DNA from 3 places in the Shinella sp. AETb1-6 genome. Region 1 is predicted to be linked to each of the others. Evidence: riboswitches for the same ligand, from Rfam matches in the RefSeq annotation. Region 1 holds a riboswitch; each other region holds the start of a gene.
The links. A riboswitch is a leader RNA that binds a small molecule or an ion and turns the genes downstream of it on or off. The one in region 1 is predicted to bind cobalamin.
Positions count from the first base shown of each region.

Region 1 (5,435 bases):
TTTCAAGTTGCCGGTGTTAGGGCTGGGTGTACTCACGGCCATTCTCAGTCTTTTCGGCGCTCTTGGCGCGCAATCGAAAGGCGCTTGGTTGGCACTCGTCTTCGTCATGGTTCTGATGGCTACTCTCACGTTGCTCCATCATGCGGGCAGATGGCGGTTGCATCTCTTGAGCGGTCTCTTCTTGACTGCGGTGGCGATGGTTTTGATTTCAACCTCCTATGTCGAGAAGGTTGCAGGCCCCACGATCGAAGCCGCGGCGAAACTGACGGATGACACCGTTACGACGGAGGGGCCGATTGCATCCATGCAAAGGGCGATCGCTGACCCGTCGACACCGTCACCCATGCGCGAACGTCTGAAATTGTGGTCGAATGCCATTGAGTTGATCCAGGCCGCTCCGCTCTTTGGTTGGGGCAATGAATGGCTGCGTGAGTGGCGCAAAACGACCTATGCGGACGTCGACTTCACGTTGATCCACAATGGTTATCTCGAAATCATGGTTCGCCACGGCATTCTCGGAATAGCCCTCCTGCTTGTTTTCGTGGTGATCTCCGTCCGCCGCATCCATGCTGCGCACCGCAGTGGTGTCATCTCCTCCAGCCTTACAGCCTATTTGTACAGTCTCGGCTTCTTCTTCTTCTGCACGATAACGACGAACTCCAACAACCGTCTCGCTCTGGGTGAATCCTTCTTCATTCTGGGAGCTGCGGCCGTGTTTGCGATCAGTCTCGCGCAGGAAGATTGGATGCGACGTGAGGACCGCGAGCGTTTGTCCGTCAAGATTTAACCCGCGTCTCGGCAAGCCCACCGGATTACGGCTCCCTGCGCGAGCCGGAGAAGCGGCCCCTAATCGACCTACTCGATTAATTCCCCTCTCTCCGGCATCTTGCCGGCTGTCCGGCACCCCGGAATACTTGGCGTCAAATTGTCATTGAGGGTGTTGTGCGGGATGAGTGCTCTTGAAGCTGTAATCGATGGTGTTGGCGATCGCATCGATGGTCTCGTGGCGGCGCATCGGGCGGGGCATGGGCTGGCGAGGGCGTTTTATCAGGATGCCGAGATTTACCGGCGCGACATGGAGCGGGTGTTCCGCCGGCACTGGCACTGTATCGCGCATGAGAGCGTGATCCCCAACGCCAACGATTTCGAGGTCTTCCGCATCGATACGGAGCAGGTGATCGTCACGCGTGCCGCGGATGGCAGCATCCATGCGGTGCTGAACGTCTGTCGCCATCGCGGGGCCGAGGTCTGCACGAAACAGAAGGGCAATGCGCGCGTTTTCGTCTGTCCCTACCACGCCTGGACCTACGGCAACGACGGCAGCCTCAAGGCCGCGCGGCTGATGCCGAAGGATTTCAGGCGTGAGGATCATGGCCTGAAGACGCTCAACGTCCGCGTGGTCGAAGGGCTGATCTTCATTTCCTTCGCCGAACAGCCGCTCGATTTTTCCGAAGTCGAGAACCTGCTGCATGCCACCTGTGGGCAATATGGCTGGGCGAGCGCGAAGGTGGCGCATCGCGAGACCTATCCGGTGGCGGCGAACTGGAAGCTCGCCGTCGAAAACTATGTCGAATGTTATCATTGCGGCCCGGCGCATCCGGAATATTCGCAGACCCATGCGCTCGAACAGCCGCTGCATATGATCGAGGCGCTGAACGAGGCGATGGAGGCGCGCACCTGCGCGCTCGGCATCGAGGTCGGATCGGGCAATCACTGGCAGACGTCGCGCGAGGGCCGCGAGGCGATCCACGCCTTCCGTTATGCGCTCTATGACGGCGTTCAGAGCGGCAGCGAAGACGGCAAGGCGGTCGCGCCGCTGATGGGCCGCTTCACCGATTTCGATGGCGGCGTCACCTCCATCCATCTCGGCGGCACCACGTTCCTCGTCTGCTATCCCGATCACGGCATGATCTACCGCTTCATTCCGAAAACGGCTGAAAGCTGCGAGATGGAGCTGATCTGGCTGGTCGACGGCAAGGCGGAGGAGGGCAGGGATTACGACCTCGCCAAGCTCACCTGGCTGTGGAAGGTCACGACGGAAGAGGACAAGGCGATCATCGAGCACACCGCACGCGGCGTGCAGTCGCACTACTTCGTGCCCGGGCCGATCGCGCCGATGGAGCAGAACGAGCTGCGCTACATCGAGTGGTATCTGGACGAGATCAGCCGCCCGTAATTGTTCTCATGGCTCGGAATATCCGGGCCATCGCTCCCTTCGCGGGATGGCCGGCATCGTCACGGCGATCGTCGCGCTGCCGGCGCGCGGCGCCGGTTATGCAGGTCGCGCGTGACGATTTCCGATCGCGGACACCATTTCAGGCGCGCCGCCGATCGAGGAAATATTGGATAACCGATCATAGCTGTTGACGCATTTTTTACCTCGTCTACTATATCTTGTGTTCGAGGTTCCTTCGATTCGAAAGTGTCGAGGGCTAAGATGGGAACCCGGGGCGGCCATGATGGCCGCATTGTCCGGGGCTGCCCCCGCAACTGTAAGCGGTGAGCGTTCATCCGATGATGTCACTGAGGCGCCAATGCCTTGGGAAGACGGATGACCGTGTCGACCCGTGAGCCAGGAGACCTGCCTCGCGCATGAACGTCCACGGGCGGGGTGTCCGGATGGCGAGCGACGGGTCGCGAATGATCTCGCCCCCGCGTCTCCCTGTGCACCCTGCTGAAACTGTCTCTCGGGGTGAAGCCATGTCGATCTTGTTTACAGTCTCTCCGCGCGTTTAGGCGGACGCCCCTGACCGGTCGTCCCGCGGGCGGTCGCTTATGTCTCTGCAATATTTCGAACGGTCATCGGCGGATGGCCGATCGCTTCCCCATGCCTGATCGAAAACGAGGAAAACCATGTCCATAACAGTCTATTCCAAGCCCGCCTGCGTCCAGTGCACCGCGACCACCCGCGCGCTCGATCGCCAGGGCATCGATTACAGCGTCGTCGACGTCTCCGAGGATGCCGATGCCTTCGCGCTCGTGCAGGGTCTCGGCTATCGCCAGGTTCCCGTCGTCATCGCGGGCGAGCGGCATTGGGCCGGTTTCCGCCCGGACATGATCAGCGCGCTCGCCTGAACGGGCCGATGGGCGGGCTCGTCTATTTTTCAAGCCGGTCGGAGAACACCCGCCGCTTCGTCGAGAAACTCGGCGTCGCGGCCGTCCGCCTGCCGGTCGATGCGACGGACGAGCCGCCGAGGGCGCAGGCGCCCTTCGTGCTGGTCTCGCCGACCTATGGCGGCGGCGGGGAAAAGGGAGCGGTGCCGAAGCCGGTGATCCGCTTTCTGAACGATCCGCACAATCGAAGCCTGATCCGCGGTGTCATCGCGGCCGGGAACACCAATTTCGGCACCGGATACGCGCGTGCAGGCAACATCGTCTCCGCGAAATGCGCCGTGCCGTACCTCTATCGTTTCGAACTGCTCGGAACGGATGAGGATGTCGACAACGTCAGACAAGGGCTGGAACGATTTTGGACACGATGACGATAGACAAGCCGGCAAAGGTGCCGGAAATCACCGCGCAGGACTATCACGCGCTCAACGCCATGCTGAACCTCTACGACGAGGAGGGCAAGATCCAGCTCGACAAGGACCGGCAGGCGGCCAAGCAATATTTCCTCCAGCACGTCAACCAGAACACGGTGTTCTTCCATAATCTTCGGGAAAAGCTCGATTATCTGGTGACAGAGGGCTATTACGAGCAGGAGGTGCTGGACCAGTATTCCTTCAATTACGTGCGCGACCTCTTCGACCACGCCTATGACAAGAAGTTCCGCTTCCCGACCTTCCTCGGTGCGTTCAAATATTACACGTCCTACACGCTGAAGACCTTCGACGGGAAACGCTACCTCGAGCGCTACGAGGACCGCGTCTGCATGGTGGCGCTTGCACTGGCGCGCGGCAACGAGGCGCTTGCCCGCGACCTCGTCGACGAGATCATTTCCGGCCGCTTCCAGCCGGCGACGCCGACCTTCCTCAATGCCGGCAAGAAGCAGCGCGGCGAACTCGTCTCGTGCTTCCTGCTGCGCATCGAGGACAACATGGAAAGCATCGGCCGCGCGATCAATTCGGCGCTCCAGCTTTCCAAGCGCGGCGGCGGGGTGGCGCTGTCGCTCACCAACCTTCGCGAAATGGGCGCGCCGATCAAGCAGATCGAGAACCAGTCCTCCGGCGTCATCCCGGTCATGAAGCTGCTGGAGGATAGTTTCTCCTACGCCAACCAGCTCGGTGCGCGGCAGGGCGCCGGCGCCGTCTATCTCAACGCCCACCACCCCGACATCATGCGCTTCCTCGATACCAAGCGCGAGAATGCGGATGAGAAGATCCGCATCAAGACGCTGTCGCTCGGTGTCGTCATCCCCGACATCACCTTCGAACTGGCGAAGAACAACGAGGATATGTATCTCTTCTCGCCGCATGACGTGGAACGCGTCTACGGCGTCGCCTTCTCCGAGATTTCGGTCACCGAAAAATACCGCGAGATGGTCGAGGACAGCCGCATCAAGAAGAAGAAGATCAAGGCGCGCGATTTCTTCCAGATCATCGCCGAGATCCAGTTCGAGAGCGGCTATCCCTACATCATGTTCGAGGACACGGTGAACCGGGCGAACCCGATCGCCGGCCGCATCTCCATGAGCAATCTCTGCTCGGAAATCCTGCAGGTGAGCGAGCCGAGCGCGTTCAACGCCGATCTCTCCTATGCGAAGATGGGCAAGGACATTTCCTGCAATCTCGGCTCGCTCAACATCGCGGCCGCGATGGATTCGCCGGATTTCGGCCGGACCATCGAGACCTCGATCCGGGCGCTCACGGCCGTCTCCGAGATGAGCCACATCTCGTCCGTTCCCTCCGTGGAAAAGGGCAACGACGACAGCCACGCCATCGGGCTCGGCCAGATGAACCTGCACGGCTATCTCGCCCGCGAGCGCATCTTCTACGGCTCGGAGGAAGGCGTCGATTTCACCAATATCTACTTCTACACGGTGACCTACCACGCCCTCCGCGCCTCCAACCGGCTGGCCGTCGAGAAGGGCATGAGCTTCAAGGGTTTCGAGAACTCGAAATATGCCTCGGGCGAATATTTCGACAAATATACCGGGCAGGAATGGCTGCCGGCGACGGAGAAGGTGCGCGGCATCTTCGAAGAGGCCGGCATCCATATCCCCACGCAGCAGGACTGGCTGGAGCTGAAGGCGGCCGTCATGGACGGCGGGCTCTACAACCAGAACCTCCAGGCGGTGCCGCCGACCGGCTCGATCTCCTATATCAACCACTCGACCTCCTCGATCCATCCGATCGTCTCGAAGATCGAGATCCGCAAGGAAGGCAAGATCGGCCGCGTCTACTACCCCGCCGCCTTCATGACCAACGACAACCTGGACTATTACCAGGACGCCTACGAGATCGGCCCGGAAAAGATCATCGACACCTATGCGG
Region 1 is NZ_WUMM01000004.1:243,443-248,877, forward strand. It holds gene GR158_RS08925 (O-antigen ligase) at 1-787, shown strand, start outside; gene GR158_RS08930 (SRPBCC family protein) at 950-2,176, shown strand; cobalamin riboswitch at 2,387-2,604, shown strand; gene nrdH (glutaredoxin-like protein NrdH) at 2,854-3,075, shown strand; gene nrdI (class Ib ribonucleoside-diphosphate reductase assembly flavoprotein NrdI) at 3,084-3,482, shown strand; gene nrdE (class 1b ribonucleoside-diphosphate reductase subunit alpha) at 3,479-5,435, shown strand, end outside.

Region 2 (5,435 bases), on a different contig from region 1:
TCGGGGATCGCGACGATGCCTTCGGCCAGCGTCCAGAACTTGTTGATGTAGTCCGGACGCTTGAACGGGCGCACGCCCCGAGAGGATTGATGGCTAAGCGCTAAGATAGCGACGCATGCAATAAAGCAGCGTTGCCTGTTCTTCGTTCTCACGGATATCGATTACGCGCCCGAAGAGGATACGGTGGGTCGCTTCGTCAACGGCATTGGTGAATTCGCATTCGAAGCTGACCGAGGCGTTCGCCAAGACTGGAATACCCGTGATACCCTCTCTCCAGTCACCATGTGCAAATCGGTCACTCACTGGCGTCTTTCCGCCGAAGACGTTCGAGATGTCCTCCTGGTTCGGCATCAGGGTGTTGACACAGAAATGGCGCGGGCGCTCGAAAGCAGGAAAACAGGAGCTCGCACGATTGATGCACACAAGAAGCGTTGCCGGCGTATCGCTGACACTGCAGACCGCTGAGGCGGTGAAGCCATAGCGCTTTCCGCCAGATTTGGTGGTTACGACGCTGACCGCCGCGCCGAGGCGCGACATTCCATTGCGAAACGTGGCTTTATCTACAATGTCGAAGCGGTGGTCGATCATGCCCATGTCGGCCTCTCAGGCGCGTGCGGGACTGGCGAAACCGAGGCAGCCGCCAACGTCCCCTGTCCGTATTCGGTTTATCAAAGTCCGTCGTCGCAGAATCAGCACGACCACACCGACGAAGTTGGTATAGCCGTGCTGGAATTGCAGTACCGACTGGTTTGCGACACCCCGGCCCAGCGAACTAGGCCGTGAGTTCTCTTCGGACGATCTCGGCGCCCGCGCTCAAGGCATTCAGTTTGCCTCTTGCCACGCGCCGTGACAGGGGCGCCATGCCGCAGTTGGTGCAAGGGCAAAGTTTGTCGGCGTCGACAAATTGCAATGCCTTTCGCAGAGTGTTGGCGACCTCTTCCGGCGTCTCGATGGTGTTGCTCGCCACATCGATGGCGCCGACCATCACTTTCTTACCCCGAACAAGTTCCATGAGATCCATTGGAACATGGGAGTTGTGGCACTCCAGCGAGATCATGCCGATACTGGATTTCTGCAGTTTGGGGAAAGATTCTTCATACTGCCGCCACTCCGACCCGAGGGTCTTTTTCCAGTCGGTGTTCGCCTTGATCCCGTAACCGTAGCAGATATGCACGGCCGTTTCGCACTTGAGCCCTTCGATTGCCTTTTCCAGGGTCGCAACACCCCAGTCATTCACCTCGTCAAAGAAGACATTGAATGCGGGCTCATCGAATTGGATGATATCCACGCCAGCAGCCTCAAGCTCCCTGGCTTCCTGATTCAGGATTTTGGCGAACTCCCAGGCCAGTTTTTCGCGGCTCTTATAGTGGTTGTCGAAGAGCGTATCGATCATGGTCATCGGACCCGGCAGAGCCCATTTGATGGGCTGCTTCGTCTGCTGACGCAGGAACTTCGCGTCTTCAACGAAAACGGGCTTCTGTCGAGACACGGCGCCGACGACTGTCGGAACACTCGCGTCATAGCGATCCCGGATTCTGACAGTCTCGCGTTTCTCAAAATCAACGCCATCGAGGTGCTCGATGAACGTCGTGACGAAATGTTGGCGCGTTTGCTCACCGTCGCTGACGATGTCGATACCTGCCTGTCGCTGATCGTCCAAGGACAGGCGCAAGGCGTCTTGTTTGCCCTCGATCAGTTCTTCATCCTGCAATTTCCAGGGCGACCAGAGTTTCTCAGGCTGTGCAAGCCACGAGGGTTTCGGCAGGCTGCCGGCGGTGGACGTGGGCAAGAGTGTTTTCATGTCAGGCAACCTTATGCGTTCAGCTCGTCAAAGAACGGCGTTGGAAGACCACTGCTCAAGAATGGTCTTATATGGTTTGATGAAGTGCTCCTCAGCGAACTTTCCCTGCTCGGCGGCCAGGCGGCTGCGTTCTTCCCGGTCATAGACAATTCGGGTCAAAGAATAGTCCGAGTGCTGCAAACTTGGCTGGTAGCATGCCCCTGCTGTGGAATTGGCGTTGTAGATTTCGGGCCGGTAGATCTTCTGGAACGTCTCCATCGTGCTGATGGTGCTGATCAGTTCAAGATTGGTGTAGTCACCAAGCAGGTCACCGAGAAAATAGAAGGCCAAAGGCGCAACGCTGTTCGGCGGCATGAAATACCGGACCTGCAATCCCATTTTGTGGAAATAATGGTCGGTCGAAGACAATTCGTTCTGCTGGTATTCAACACCCAAGACAGGGTGCTGATTGCCCGTCCGGTTATATGTCTTGCTGCTCGAAGCGCTCAGGCAGATCACCGGCGGCTTATTGAAAGCCTTTTTGTAGGCATCTGAACTCAAAAAGCTTTTGAACAATTTTCCATGCAGATCGCCGAAGTTGTCCGGTACGCTGAATTCAGCGCGGCCCTTGTTGTGCGCCGGCAGCAATACGCTGAAGTCATAGTCCCGGACGTAAGAGGAAAAATTGTTCCCGACAATGCCCTGAACGCGTTCGTTGGTTTTCCGATCGAGAATGCTCGTTTTCAGGATTTCGATCAGCGGGAAGGCATCACTACCGCCATCGTCGCCGATGGTCAGCTCAGCCGAAACGATTTCGAGTTCGACGGAATAGCGATCGCCCTTTGGGTTGTCCCAATGCGCCAAGGCATTGAATCGGTTGTCAATCATCTTCAAGGCGTTACGCAGGTTCTCCTGCCGGCTCTCGCCTCTGGCTAGGTTGGCAAAATTGGTTGTGATGCGCGTGCTATCTGAGGGGCGATAGTCCTCATCGAACGAAATGCTCTTAATAGAAAATATAAATTCGTCGTTCATGGCGATCCGAGGCGCGAATTTCCGAGCTGAACCCTGCATGTATTTCTCACTTGTCTGACTGTATTTTCCGCTTCCGCAGTTGGGAGCCTGCATACACTCTGCGGTCAACGGAGTTGCCAGCTATGTAGCTGAAGCATCAATCGGCTAAAAATGGTATTATCTCATCGACGGATGAGCCACGCTCATGGTTTGGCTTGATGAAGCCCCCTCCGCGACATTCCCGTGATCGGCACCTTGACCACTCCAGCGACATGCGACATTGGTTCATCATCGTGGTTCTGCGGGCGAAAGTCCGGAGCCAAGAGGGAATTCGGTGAGGGCTTTGTTGCAGCCCGATGCCGAAGCTGCCCCCGCAACTGTAAGCGGCGAGCGAAGGTCCATTCGTGTCACTGAGGCATGCCTTGGGAAGACGGACCAGAGCGAAGACCCGTAAGCCAGGAGACCTGCCGCGGTAGATAACGTCCACGGGCGGGGTGTCCCGGAGTGCCGCTTTCGCGATCGGCCCCCTCGTGCCGTCGTCTCTGCGTCATGCCACTGCCCGGCCGCAACTGATGGCAGTGCCGATGACAGAGATCGCGACGATAGAAGAGCCAGCGCAGCACGGCTCGACAACCAGTCTCATCGATATCGTTTTTCCCGGAGACACCAACCATCACGGCACCTTGTTCGGCGGAACGGGGCTTGCTCTCATGGATCGTGTTGCTTTCATCGCGGCAACCCGGTTCGGGCGAGCGCCGTTCGTGACCGCCTCATGCGAGCGCATTGATTTCAGGCAGCCCGCGCGTATCGGGCATATCGTCGAATTCTCAGCCAAGCCGGTCAAAGCCGGTCGCCGCTTCCTGACGGTCGAAGTCGAAATGGCGGCAGAGACCATTGTCGGTCGGCAGCGGCACATTTGTACGCGCGGCACCTTCCATATGGTCGCCGTGCCGGAGGGCGAGGACGCCGCGCATCACGCCTTGCCCGAACTGCTTCACAAAGAGGCACGGTGCACGGGCGGAGCAGTTACCATGGTCGAGATTGTGTTTCCCGATCAGGCAAACAGCGTCGGCCGGATGTTCGGGGGCGAAGCGATCGCCTACATGACCAAAGCCGCATTCGTCGCAGCATCGCGCTACTCCGGCAAGCTGGTGGTCCTCGCCTCATCGGAGCGTATCGATTTCGCAAGAGCAATCAAGATCGGCGAAATCGTCGAGGCGGAAGCACGCGTCGAGCGCGTGGGCCGTAGCTCCATGTCCATCGAGACCAGACTTTGGTCCGAAAACCTCCTGACGGGGGAGAGGCAGATTACGGCAGCCGGGCACTTCACGATGGTGGCGGTCGACAAGGATCATCGGCCAGTGCCGGTTGGGGATGTTGCCACGGCGGACATCGTTCCCCTTGAGCACGGGCGGGCATAGCCATGCTGGACAGGCAACATCTGTCGATCCTGCGTGAAGTCCACCGCCTCGGCAGCCTGACCGCTGCCGCGGAGCGGCTGAACGTCTCCCAATCCGCTCTCAGCCACACGATCCGAAAGCTCGAAGAGCGCTACGGCGTGGCAATGTGGGAAAAAGACGGCCGCAACCTTCGCCTCACCGAGGCAGGCCGCTACATCGTGACGCTGGCGCAACGCGTTCTGCCCCAGATCGAAAGGGCTGAAGATGTCCTGTCGGATTATCGCGACGGCCAGCGAGGTTCGCTCAAGATCGGTATGGAGTGCCATCCTTGCCACCAATGGCTGATGGGTGTCACAAAACCCTATCTCGTGGAATGGCCGGATGTCGGCCTGGAACTGACGACGTCGTTCGCTCTCGGGGGCGTGGCGGCGCTGACCGGATACGAGATCGATATCCTGATCACGCCGGATCCGATCGAGGCGCTGGGCATCCATTATCTGCCGGTGTTCGATTACGAACTGGTGCTTGCCGTTCCGGCCGATCATCCGCTGGTGCTCAAAAGCCATGCCGAGCCTGCGGATCTTCTGGATGAGACACTGTTCACCTATCCGGTACCGCCAGAGCGGTTGGACGTTTTCACGCAGTTCCTGGTGCCCGCCAACTGCCGGCCGCGGCATCACCGCAATGTCGAGACGACGGAAATGATGCTCCAACTCGTGGCGGCAGGCCGCGGTGTAAGTGCCATTCCGAACTGGCTGGTGCATCGGGAAGCGGCAGCGCTCGGTGTCCGCCCCGTCCGTATCGGTGAGAGCGGGATACAGAAAAGCATCCATCTCGGCTTAAGAGATGGCGACGACACTGTCGATTTTATCGCTGGGTTTCTCGCGACGTCACGCCAAGCGTCTGCATGACGGAACGCCATCCCCATTAGCATTGGGCTGGTAGAATTTGCTGATCTTGATCATCAAGCACAACTCGCCGCCTTTGCGCCAAATCCCGAAAAGCGCAGTTCCGGTAGATAGACCGGCTGAAAGGCTCTTGAGTAGATTAGAATCGCCGACTGGCGCCACCGCTTGAGCGCCCGTGATTTCCACCAGCGAACCGCACATAAAGGCCGCCTCGTCGGATGCAAGGAAAGCGACGAGGGCAGCGACCTCCTCCGGCTTGCCAATGCGACCGAAGGGCACCAGCCTGTCGAGGTCTGCGATGGTGCGCCCGGACCGTTTCACTCCGGCCTCCAGCAT
Region 2 is NZ_WUMM01000009.1:34,587-40,021, reverse strand. It holds gene GR158_RS25170 (hypothetical protein) at 1-104, shown strand, start outside; gene GR158_RS16685 (flavin reductase) at 94-594, opposite strand; gene GR158_RS16680 (methionine synthase) at 773-1,801, opposite strand; gene GR158_RS16675 (DUF1852 domain-containing protein) at 1,829-2,812, opposite strand; cobalamin riboswitch at 3,069-3,278, shown strand; gene GR158_RS16670 (acyl-CoA thioesterase) at 3,376-4,212, shown strand; gene GR158_RS16665 (LysR family transcriptional regulator) at 4,215-5,102, shown strand; partial or broken gene GR158_RS16660 (SDR family NAD(P)-dependent oxidoreductase) at 5,256-5,435, opposite strand, start outside.
Region 2: linked by a shared signal. The riboswitch ahead of GR158_RS16670 (acyl-CoA thioesterase) and the one ahead of nrdH (glutaredoxin-like protein NrdH) in region 1 are both predicted to bind cobalamin.

Region 3 (5,435 bases), on a different contig from region 1:
CGGATCTCACGCGCGATGGCAACGGCGCCCGGGCTGTCGCCGTGCACGCAGATCGACTGCGCCTCGATCTGGATCGTGCTGCCGTCGATGGCCTGAAGCGTTCCGCCGCGGGCAAGCTGCACCATCCGGTTTGCGATGACGGTCTCATCATGCAGAACCGAGCCGGCTTCGCGACGCGAGACCAGTTCGCCCTTCGGCGTATAGGCTCGGTCGGCAAAGGCCTCGGCAACGACGGAAAGGCCCGCGCGTCGGGCGAGATCAAGGATCGGGGCATTGGCGAGCCCCATCAGGATGAGCGAGGGATCGACCGCAAGAATGCCATCGATCACCGCCTGCCCCTGCCCGGCATCGTAGGCAATGCGATTGTAAAGCGCTCCGTGCGGCTTCACATAGCGGACCGTCGTCCCCGCCGCCGCCGCGATGCCCTTCAGCGCGCCGATCTGGTAGATGACGTCGGCGGCCAGGTCTTCCGTGGTGATATCGAGATCGCGCCGTCCGAATCCGACGCGATCAGGGTAGGAAACATGGGCGCCGACCACCGCACCATTCGCGGCGGCAGCCTTCACCGTGCGATAGATGCCGGCGGGATCGCCCGCGTGGAACCCGCAGGCGATATTGGCGGAGGAGACGATGGCAAGCATCGCAGCGTCGTCACCCATGCGCCAAGCGCCGTAGCCCTCGCCGAGATCGCTGTTGAGATCCATCGCCGTCATGTTCCCTCCATGGGTATCTTTCAGATATGGAGACTTTACATGAAAGAACAAAAACATCAATATTGTTCAACAATCAATCCTTAGTGAAGAGCGACATGATGGGGCGAGGAAACACGCAATGACAGAGGATGGACCGGGCCTGCCGCTTGCCGACCGCCTGGCGCGGCGTATTCGCGCACTGCTGATCGCCGGAGAGCTTTCGCCCGGCCAGCGCCTGTCCGAGGCAGCATTCAGCGAGCGCTTCGACGTATCGCGCAATTCGCTGCGCGAGGCGTTCCGCCTGCTGACCAAGGACGGCCTTCTGCGCCACGAGGCCAACCGCGGCGTCTTCGTCGCGGTCCCGACCATGGCCTCCGTCATCGACATATACCGCGTGCGGCGCATGCTGGAATGTGCTGCCCTGCGCCAGGCCTGGCATCAGCATGCGGCCATCGGGGCGATGCGCGATGCGGTCGCCGAAGGACGCGAGCGGCGCGACGCCGGTGACTGGACGGGCGTCGGCAGCGCGAATATGACCTTCCACGCCGCCATCATCGATCTCGCGGACAGCACGCGCATCAGCGAATTCTACGAGCGCATATCAGCGGAATTGCGGCTCTGTTTCGGGCTGCTGAAAGACCCGGCGCACCTGCACGCGCCCTTCGTGGACATGAACGGCGAGATCGCGACGCTGCTTGAACAGAACAAGCGCGAAGAGGCCGCCGCGCAGCTCGATGCCTACCTCAACCTGGCGGAACGGACGATGCTGAAGACGCTGGAGCGCGCCTCCGAGCCATCATGACGCCGGACTAGAGCATTTCCAGCCGAAGCGAATTCGCTTTGGCGTCGGATAATGCGGTAAAACAAAACCTAAAGCATTTCCGGTGAACCAGAGTTCACCGGAAATGCTTTAGGACGGCCGGCGTGCCGGTATCGGCACATCCACGGCCGTATCGTCCGCCCATGTGCTGATGGTGTGAACCTCGCCTTTCGTCTCGCCCTGCAGATAACTCTCGTGGCCGGGCAGCCCCATCGGGTAGAGCGCGTCGCGGCTTGCCTCGTAGGCTGCGCTCTGATCGGTGCAGAGGCGAACGCGCATGTCCTGCGGGGCGACATCCTTGCGGTTCGCCAGGTCCTCTACGCGTGTCCCGCCGGAAAGCCGCCCCTCGAAGGCCTGGGTCATGTATTGGGCGGAGCGTTCGTTGCGCTCACGCTCTGTCGTCGCCCCCAGAATGACCACCATCACCCGCTTGCCGTTTCGCGCGGCGAGCCCGACGATATTGCGGCCGGATGCGCACAGGAAGCCCGTCTTCATCCCCGTCGTGCCCGGATAGCGGGTCAGCAGCAGATTGTTGGACTTGATCTCCTTGCCGTCGATGGTGACCGACGACGCGAGGAAGAAGCGTCGGTATTCGGGAAACTGCCGATCCACTTCCATGCCGAGGATCGCGAGGTCCCGTGCAGTCGTATAGTTGGTCTTGTCGAACAGACCGTTCGGGTTGGCGAAATGGGTGCCGGTCAACCCCAGACGCGCCGCCGCGTCATTCATGCGCTTGACGAAGGCGGCCTCGTTGGGCGCGACCGTCTCGGCGACGGCGACAGCGACGTCGTTGGCAGAGGCGGTGATCATGGCGAAAAGCGCATCCTCGAGCGTCATCGCCCGGCCGAAGGTCAGCCCGGATTCGAGGAACGCCTGCTTGGTCGCGTTGCGCGTCATGGTCACGGGCGTCGTCAGCGTCACCTCGCCCGCCTTCAGCGCTTCGAACGTCACGAAGGCCGACATCAGCTTGGTCGTCGACGCCGGATACCACGGCACGCCGGCATCCTCCTCGTACAGCACCTGATGGCTATCGGGATCGACGACGAGAACGGGCGTGGCACTGGCGGCGCTCGCCATGAACAAGGACGCCGCCACTACCAGACATTTCCACGCTCGCCCGAGCACCGTGCTTTCCGCCATGTATTCGTCTCCAGAAATCAAGCTATTCTAATGGCATGGCATCGCCTTGAAGGGCAAGATGCCGATGCGACGCACGCTCGCGCAGCAGGCGAAGCCATCCATCGCGGCCTGCATACGTCCCGTTTTCGACGAAGACGCGGCAGTGTCTTTTGCAAGCGAGCATCTGCGCCTTGACGCGGGTATGGGCGCATCATAAGGGGAATGCGACGGTTCCCGGAAGACGACTCCGAAGGGATTAATAGGGAACACGGTGCGGACGACCCAAAAGGGACCAAGACCGTGGCTGCCCCCGCAACTGTAAGCGGATTGTCGACCATCCCCGGGCCTTAAGGGCCATGCCACTGCGAAACATCGCGGGAAGGCAGATGAGCGACAGACATCCGTGAGCCAGGAGACCTGCCGTCGAACACGATCCAATCAACCGGGCGGGGATGCCTGGAAAGGAGCAGTATGTCTGACCTGAACCTTCTCCGTATGACGGCATCCATCCGCCTCGATTGGGCTTTCCGCGCGAGCTGACACTCACGTCGCCCGCTGCGCTTCGCAGCGCTCGCCTTCTCCCGGAATCGAGGTTTCCATGCGCCAGATCATCGCCACCGTTTCGTTCGCCGTCGGCCTGACCGCCCTAGCCGGTACCGGCTTCGCCGCCACCCAATATCCGCTCACCATCAACAATTGCGGCCAGCAGGTCACCTTCACCAAAGCCCCCGAAAAGATCGTCTCGATCGGCCAGGGCATGACCGAGGTCCTGTTCTCGCTCGGCCTCGCCGACAAGATTGCCGGCACCGCCGTGTGGGTCGGCCCGGTTTTGCCCGCCTATGCCGAAGCCAACGGCAAGATCAAGCGGCTTGCCGACAACGATCCGAGCTTCGAATCCGTCGTCGGCGAGGAACCGGATCTGGTAGCCGCCGAATTCGAATGGCATGTCGGCGTGCAGGGCGCGGTCGGCAAGCGCGAACAATTCGCCGATCTCGGCATCAACACTTACATCGCGCCGGCCGATTGCGTCGCCAAGATCAACACCGACGGCGGCGACGGCGTTCGCAAGGAGTTGTTCACGATGGACCTGATCTATCAGGAAATCGCCGAACTCTCCGAAATCTTCGACATCAAGGAGCGTGGCGACGCCCTGATCGCCGACCTGAAGAAGCGCGAGGCCGACGCCGTCGCCTCCATCGAGGGCGCCGCCGGCAAAAACCTTCCCGTCGTGTTCTGGTTCTCCAGCAAGGAGGTGAGCGGGGACGCCTTCATCGCCGGCAAGAACAGCGCACCGGCCTATATTCTCAAGACGATCGGCGCGAAGAACGTCGTCACCACCGAAGAGGAATGGCCGCTGGTGGGCTGGGAAACCATCTCCCAGGCAAATCCCGCCGTCATCGTGCTCGCAACGATGGATCGCCGCCGCTATGCGGCCGACGACCCGCAGACGAAGATCGACTTCCTTGAGAACGACCCTGTCACCAAGGAACTCGATGCGGTGAAGAACAAGCGCTTCGTCATGATGGATGCCCAGTCGATGAACCCGACGATCCGTACGATCGACGGTATCGAGACGCTGGCGGCCGGCATCAAGTCCTTCGGCCTGTCGCAGTGAGGGCTGCCGTATCCAGGCAACATCGCTGGTGGGCGCTTGTAGCGCTCACCGTTGTCGCCGTCGTCCTGCTCGCGATCATGATCAGCCTCGCCGTCGCGATCGGCGAGATCGCCATTCCCCTGTCCACGACGGCCAGAGCGGTGTCGAACCGGATCTTCGGCACGTCCTTCGAACTCAACCGCATTCATCAGGGTATCGTCTGGGATTACCGGCTCAGCCGCGCGCTCGTTGCCGCAAGCACCGGCGCGTCGCTTGCCTTGTGCGGCGTCGTGCTCCAGGCAATGCTGCGCAATCCGCTTGCCGAACCCTATGTGCTCGGCATCTCGGCGGGCGCCTCGACGGGCGCTGTCTGCGTCATGATCCTCGGCCTCGGCTACGGCGCGCTGACCCTTTCGGGCGGCGCCTTCATCGGCGCGATCGTCGCCTTCCTGCTCGTTGGTGTCCTTGCGGCCGGTGCCGGCCGCTCGAGCGAGCGCATCATTCTGTGCGGTGTCGCCGGCTCCCAACTCTTCAACGCACTCACCTCCTATATCGTCACCACATCCGCCAATGCCGAGCAGGCGCGTGGCGTGCTGTTCTGGCTGCTCGGCTCGATGAGCGGCGTACGCTGGTCCGACGTCTATCTCTCCGTACCGGTCGCCATTGCCGGATATCTCGCCTGCCTGTTCCACGCCCGCGCGCTGGATGCCTTCGCCTTCGGCACGGATGCCGCCGCCGCACTCGGCATCGCCGTGCGGCGCGTTCAGGTCGTATTGTTCGGCATCACCGCGCTGATGACGGCCGCCGTCGTCAGCATGGTCGGCTCCATCGGTTTCGTCGGGCTCGTCATCCCGCATGCCGCGCGCTTCATCGTCGGCCCTTCGCACCACCGTCTCCTGCCGGCAACGGCGCTGGGCGGAGCGATCTTCATGGTTTTCGCCGACATCGTCTCGCGCATCATCATCCCGCAGCAGATCCTGCCCATCGGCGTTGTCACCGCGCTGTTCGGCGCGCCGGCCTTCGCCATCATCCTCTTTCGTGCCCGGAGAAGCGTGTGAGTATCGCCGTCGAAAACGTCGCCTATGCCGCCGGCAAGACCATCGTCGTCGACGGCATCACGCTGGCGGTCGAGCAGGGCAAGGTGCTCGGCCTTCTGGGACCGAACGGTTCGGGAAAATCCAGCCTGCTCAGGCTGATCTGCCGACTGCGC
Region 3 is NZ_WUMM01000003.1:337,462-342,896, reverse strand. It holds gene GR158_RS07245 (LamB/YcsF family protein) at 1-713, opposite strand, end outside; gene GR158_RS07240 (GntR family transcriptional regulator) at 832-1,494, shown strand; gene GR158_RS07235 (D-alanyl-D-alanine carboxypeptidase family protein) at 1,603-2,652, opposite strand; cobalamin riboswitch at 2,843-3,071, shown strand; gene GR158_RS07230 (ABC transporter substrate-binding protein) at 3,230-4,246, shown strand; gene GR158_RS07225 (iron ABC transporter permease) at 4,243-5,283, shown strand; gene GR158_RS07220 (ABC transporter ATP-binding protein) at 5,280-5,435, shown strand, end outside.
Region 3: linked by a shared signal. The riboswitch ahead of GR158_RS07230 (ABC transporter substrate-binding protein) and the one ahead of nrdH (glutaredoxin-like protein NrdH) in region 1 are both predicted to bind cobalamin.